2 regions of the Pediococcus parvulus genome follow, and region 2 is predicted to be linked to the other one. Evidence: a T-box and tRNA genes for the amino acid it is inferred to sense, from the RefSeq annotation. Region 2 holds a T-box; the other holds one or more tRNA genes.
The links. A T-box is a leader RNA that pairs with one kind of tRNA and senses whether it is charged. The one in region 2 lies ahead of trpS (tryptophan--tRNA ligase), so its partner is inferred to be a tRNA-Trp.

Region 1 (3,253 bases), 1.1 Mb from region 2:
GCTTCGTTTACACTAGATTCACCCGAAACTAAGACTCCATCGGCCGGAATTTTTTCACCGGCGCGTACTTGTATGATTTGGGTTTCCTTTATTTCAGAGCTCTTAATTTCTTGAACTCTGTCATCTAATACAAGATGTGCCTCATCTGGTAAGAGCTTTCCTAATGCATCAACGGCACTTCCAGCATGCATGACTGCATTCATTTCAATCCAGTGTCCAAGTAACATAATCACAATCAGCGTTGATAGTTCCCAGAAAAAGCTTTCTTTTTGGGGTTGAATTTTAAGAATGTCGTTAGCAACAAACGCATAGATGCTATAAATATAAGAAACTGAAATCCCCATCGCAATCAACATCATCATGGCAGGTTGACGGGCTTGTAATTCTCCTTTTGCGCCGCTAAAAAATGGTTTCCCACCATAGAAAAACAGTACCGTAGCTAAAATTGCAACAATCCAATCAGATCCGTTAAACGTAAATTGAAATGGCAAGTTCATCCCCATCATTGGACTCATTAGAATAATGGGAATTGTCAAAATTAAAGATATCCAGAATTTTTGCTTTAAGTTTCCCATATGCATCATATGACCACCATGATTCATCATATCTTGATCCATATCCATGTCCATTTCACCATTGTTCATTTCCATTTTCATTTTTGAATGATTCATTCTCTAGTTTCCTCCTTTGGCAGACAGTTACATGCAACCTCGTCTGGTGCATCTTTAATTTTATCCGCTAACACTGCTTGCAATTTTTCTATATCCGTCTTACTTAACTGAATCTCACTAACAAGTTGTGCCAACACTTCGCCGTTTTTCATTGCACACATATTTTGAAACAGGCGCGTGGCTTCTCTTTGCATTGCAACCCGCTCAGAAATTGTGCATTGATAAATGTTTGAATGCCCCTCTTTTTTGGCAGTTAACATTTGTTTTTGCATTAAGCGACCAATCAAAGTTTTAACTGTTGATGCCTTCCAATCACGCTTCTTTACTAATAATTGAATTACTTCCGTACTAGTAGCTTCACCTAGTGTCCAGATGATACGCATAACTTCCCACTCAGAAGTGGTAATCGGCAATTCCTCTGTCATTTCAATTCCTCCCGTTTACAAACGTAATCTTCATTTATTAGATTACATTTGTAAACGTAAATTGTCAAGGAGAAGCTGCATTAAAAAATTATTTTGTGATATGATTGAGTTAACGTATGAATTGAGAAAGGTCTTTTTATGAAAATTAAGGTTACACGAGCAATGCTGATTAATATGATTTTGGATCTCCTATTTGGCATATTCTTTATGTATTTTTTGCTAACAACAGATTCATCGAATGGTTATCGATGGATTATTACAATTTTTGCAGCCTATGATTTTACCGATATTATCATGAGTATTCGTAAAATTATAAAGTTAAATAAAAAATAAAAAATTACAATTCAAAAAGAGGAATTCAACTTTAAAGGCTGAATTCCTCTTTTATTCATGCTCACTAATTTGAAGGCGGTAACCGGATTTGAACCGGTGATGAAGGTTTTGCAGACCTCTGCCTTACCACTTGGCTATACCGCCATATAAACTCGTACCAAACTAAAAACGCAATACCCAACATTCTGCCTAAAGGCATCAAATAATGCTGATATATCGCGCCTTGTTCACTACAAATTGCAAATTAAGAATTTGCATTATAATGCCGCCGGTGGGGGTCGAACCCACACTCCCGGTAAAGGGAACTGGATTTTGAGTCCAGCGCGTCTGCCAATTCCGCCACAGCGGCATCTAATCTGGTTATGTTAATTATACAAAACCTCAAGGATAACAAATGAAATCCTTAGGGCGGTAGGTGGGAATCGAACCCACGCGTGCCGGAGCCACAATCCGGTGCGTTAACCACTTCGCCACTACCGCCATCAATGGCAGGGATAGTAGGAGTTGAACCCACATCGACGGTTTTGGAGACCGTAGTTCTACCATTAAACTATATCCCTATCATTAAAATGGAAGGGAGTGGATTCGAACCACCGAACCCGAAGGAGCGGATTTACAGTCCGCCGCGTTTAGCCAGACTTCGCTACCCTTCCATATATGGCGCAGGACAGAATCGAACTGCCGACACACGGAGCTTCAATCCGTTGCTCTACCGACTGAGCTACTGCGCCATAAACAAATGATATAAAATAAAAATATTTTATTTTAACGGTTCCAACGAGACTCGAACTCGTGATCTCCTGCGTGACAGGCAGGCGTCCTAAACCAACTAGACCATGGAACCATAATTTCAATGGAGGGTACAGGGCTCGAACCTGTGACCCTCTGCTTGTAAGGCAGACGCTCTCCCAACTGAGCTAACCCTCCATAAATGACCCGTACGGGATTCGAACCCATGTTACTGCCGTGAAAGGGCAGTGTCTTAAACCACTTGACCAACGGGTCATACTTAATTACAACGGAGAGTAAGGGATTCGAACCCTTGAGACGGATAAATCCGTCTACATGATTTCCAGTCATGCTCCTTCGGCCAGCTCGGACAACTCTCCATATCATTAACTCCGGCAGGCGGACTCGAACCGTCGACAACCTGATTAACAGTCAGGGGCTCTACCAACTGAGCTATGCCGGAATATTCGCATGGCAACGTCCTACCCTCGCAGGGAGCGATCCCCCAACTACTCTCGGCGCTAAGAAGCTTAACTTCTGTGTTCGACATGGGAACAGGTGTATCCTTCTCGCTATCGCCACCACACTTCTCCGATCCACCTTCGTGGCTCGTGTGAAAGAAATTTATTCTCTCAAAACTAAATAATATCGAATCCTTCTCTTCAAGAACACCACTTTGTGGTTAAGTCCTCGACCGATTAGTATTGGTCCGCTCCATGTATCACTACACTTCCACTCCCAACCTATCTACCTGATCATCTCTCAGGGGTCTTACTTCCATAAATGGAATGGGAAATCTCATCTTGAGGCGAGTTTCACACTTAGATGCTTTCAGCGTTTATCTCATCCATACGTAGCTACCCAGCGATGCTCCTGGCGGAACAACTGGTACACCAGCGGTATGTCCATCCCGGTCCTCTCGTACTAAGGACAGATCCTCTCAAATTTCCTACGCCCGCGACGGATAGGGACCGAACTGTCTCACGACGTTCTGAACCCAGCTCGCGTACCGCTTTAATGGGCGAACAGCCCAACCCTTGGGACCGACTACAGCCCCAGGATGCGATGAGCCGACATCGAGGTGCCAAACCTCCC
Region 2 (3,253 bases):
AAGACTCCCGGTTTGTTCCGCTCACTAATTTTTAGGACAGCTTCTCGAGACACACTTTTACTAAATAAGCACACTTTCATCGGGAAATCCTCCCCGCATCCAGTGCCCTTATTTAGTAAAAGCAGACCCGTCTCAATCCGCTCACTGGTTCTTAGGACAGCTCGGCAAAACAGGATAGAAAATGCAAGGCACGCCTACTGCGGGGATTTTTCCGCTTTCGGCGTGCCTTAGCCTTACATTTTCTATCCTATCCTTTTGCCTCGCTCACTTAAAATAATTAATTCCCATCGCATCCCGCACTTCATCCAAAGTTTGGTTTGCCACCTTATTCGCCTTTTCACTACCGCGCTTCAAAATATCATACACCCCAGGAATATCCTGTGCATACTGCTCTCTTCGCTCTCGAATTGGTTTCAACGTATTCTGCAACACTTCATTCAAATATCGCTTAATTTTAACGTCTCCCAATCCCCCTGCTTGATACTGGGCCTTCAAATCTGCCACTTTTTTCTTATCCTTATCAAAAATATCCAAATAAGTGAAAACTGTATTGCCTTCCACATGGCCCGGATCCGTCACCTTAATATGCTTTGGATCTGTATACATCGACATTACTTTCTTTTGAATCGTATCCTCATCATCCGACAAATAAATCGCATTATTCAATGACTTACTCATCTTTGCATTACCATCTAAGCCCGGAATTCTTCCCAATCCCTTTGGTGGGAAATATCCCTCTGGTTCAACCAAAATCTCTTTTCCATAAACATTATTAAACGTTCGCACAATTTCACGTGTCTGTTCCAGCATTGGCTCCTGATCATCGCCAACTGGCACCGTATCAGCCTTAAACGCAGTTATATCTGCAGCCTGACTCACAGGATAAATGAAGAATCCTGCCGGCACACTTTCGCCAAACTTTTTTTGCTTGATTTCTGTTTTGACCGTTGGATTTCTTTCCAAACGAGAAACAGTCACCAAATTCAAATAAGTTTCCGTCAACTCACTTAATGCAGGAATTTGTGATTGCACTAAAATTGTGGATTTTTCTGGATCAATCCCCACTGCTAAATAGTCCAAAGCTACCTGAATTAAACTATTACGAATTTTTTCTGGATCACGCGCATTGTCGGTTAAAGCCTGCATATCCGCAATCATAATATAACTGTCATAATTACCAGTATTTTGTAATTCAACTCGATTTTTAAGTGAACCCACATAATGACCAATGTGTAGCTTTCCTGTTGGGCGATCTCCGGTTAAAATTACGTGCTTTTTTGTCATAATAAAATCTCCTCTTCTTTGTGTTTTGTTTCAGTGCAAATAAAAAATCCCATCACTAGTAAGACTAGTAATAGGACGAATTCACCGTGGTGCCACCTAATTTGCAGAGTACTCTGCCACTCATTGCAGATATCGGTGCCCCGTTTAAGCGTTCTCCAAAACCCAATTCGTTTTTCTGAAATCTCTCAGCAAATGATTTCTCTCTGGCGGTGAAAAACTACTTTATTTCTTCACTGAACTTGATATGTTCATTGTACCTATCTTTAGTTTTGGGAGCAAGTCTTGTTTTTATAATAAATATTGATTCTTGTGCCAAATCTTCACCACAGGAACTTGGCCTCATCCTCCTGACAGCTCAACATCACCCGATTGACTTCGCTTGACTTTCTCCTCCAAACAGCCTAGAATATCGTAACACTAAAATGCTTTTACACTAAGGGAGTCATGCAATTGAGCACCGTTGATTCAAATGAACTTAAATCCGAACAAACCCGCGTTGATCACGTCATTCAAAAAATTGAAGCACAAGCCAATCACACTCAAAAATTGGTCGATCAGGCCCACTCCGAAACGCGATCTGTTGAAAGTAATTACTCTCAAAACGCAAAAATCAATACCTTTGAAGTTGATGATCGGATCGAAACCAATGCCGAAGTTCAACAACAAAAAGGCCTGGTTGCACGTGCCGTTGAAAACGAAAGTATCCTTAAACGACAAGTTGCTACCTACAAGCAGTTACAGGATTCACCCTATTTTGGCCGCATCGATATTCAAGATCCTGGTGAAACTGACGTAGAACCCCTATATATCGGAACCGCTTCGTTTGCTGATGAACACGAAAATTTTCTTATTTACGACTGGCGGGCGCCAATTTCAAGTATCTACTACAATGGCACTTTAGGAAATGTCTCCTACCAAACTCCTGCCGGTAAAATGAATACTGATTTGGTGAAAAAGCGCCAGTTTTCTATTCAATCTGGTAAAATCACTAACATGTTTGACACCAATGAAACTGTTGTTGATGAGATTCTGCAAGAAGTACTCGGACAACAGAATGATACTTACATGGCTAATATTGTAGCCACGATTCAAAAAGAACAAAATGACATCATTCGCGATACCACTAGTGATTTATTGGTTGTCCAAGGTGTCGCCGGTAGTGGCAAAACTTCCGCTATCTTGCAGCGAATTGCTTTTTTACTTTATCATAGTCGTACTTCGTTAAATGCGGATGAAATTGTATTGTTCTCACCTAATCGCTTGTATAGTCGATATATTTCTGACGTTTTACCAAGCTTGGGTGAACGAAACATGCGCCAAATCACGCTGGCTGATTTTCTCTCTCAACGTTTTCAGGGATTGAATGTTGAAACGGTTTTTGATCGATACGAGCACAATTCAAATATGACTGGCGCTGATGTAGAATTGGCTGAATTTATTGAAGGACCAGATTTTATGCGATTGGTTGCTAACTATGTGAACAATTTGTCCCCAGATAAAATTCAATTTACCAATGTCATGTTTGAAGAAAAGCCATTCTTTAAAGCCACTGATATTCGAAAAATTTATACAGATTTGCCGGACACAATGCGTCCAGCCGATCGCTTTTTAAAAACTAAAAACACGTTAATTAAACAATTAAAAAAACGACTTGATGAAGAAACCAATGCTGATTGGATTCATGAAACCATTGACCATTTAAGTAACGAAGAATATAACGACTTAATTGGCAAAAAGCGATTACGTGCATTTGAAAGTTATGACGATGAAATTCATTATTTAGGCCGCAAACTCGCTGCCAAACACTTCCAAGTTGTTTATGATGCTCTCTTTAATAATTATTTTATTGATGTTTATTCACAATATGTATCTTTTTTAAACCAAGTAGAATTTCCAAAAACAGTTTCATCAGCAGCAAAGCAAAAAAATCAGTTTGACTTTCAACAAGCTATTGAATATCATCGCTTAC

Region 1: it encodes a tRNA-Trp, which carries the amino acid that the T-box ahead of trpS (tryptophan--tRNA ligase) is inferred to sense. The anticodon was not compared.

What each region holds. Positions count from the first base shown of each region.
Region 1 is NZ_OZ061292.1:909,490-912,742, reverse strand. It holds gene AB3217_RS04475 (heavy metal translocating P-type ATPase) at 1-671, opposite strand, end outside; gene AB3217_RS04470 (CopY/TcrY family copper transport repressor) at 668-1,096, opposite strand; tRNA gene AB3217_RS04465 (tRNA-Cys) at 1,503-1,573, opposite strand; tRNA gene AB3217_RS04460 (tRNA-Leu) at 1,693-1,778, opposite strand; tRNA gene AB3217_RS04455 (tRNA-His) at 1,837-1,909, opposite strand; tRNA gene AB3217_RS04450 (tRNA-Trp) at 1,916-1,989, opposite strand; tRNA gene AB3217_RS04445 (tRNA-Tyr) at 2,000-2,082, opposite strand; tRNA gene AB3217_RS04440 (tRNA-Phe) at 2,088-2,160, opposite strand; tRNA gene AB3217_RS04435 (tRNA-Asp) at 2,199-2,273, opposite strand; tRNA gene AB3217_RS04430 (tRNA-Val) at 2,284-2,356, opposite strand; tRNA gene AB3217_RS04425 (tRNA-Glu) at 2,362-2,434, opposite strand; tRNA gene AB3217_RS04420 (tRNA-Ser) at 2,449-2,538, opposite strand; tRNA gene AB3217_RS04415 (tRNA-Asn) at 2,549-2,621, opposite strand; rRNA gene rrf (5S ribosomal RNA) at 2,628-2,744, opposite strand; rRNA gene AB3217_RS04405 (23S ribosomal RNA) at 2,837-3,253, opposite strand, start outside.
Region 2 is NZ_OZ061292.1:1,991,668-1,994,920, forward strand. It holds gene trpS (tryptophan--tRNA ligase) at 265-1,284, opposite strand; T-box leader at 1,353-1,527, opposite strand; gene helD (RNA polymerase recycling motor HelD) at 1,735-3,253, shown strand, end outside.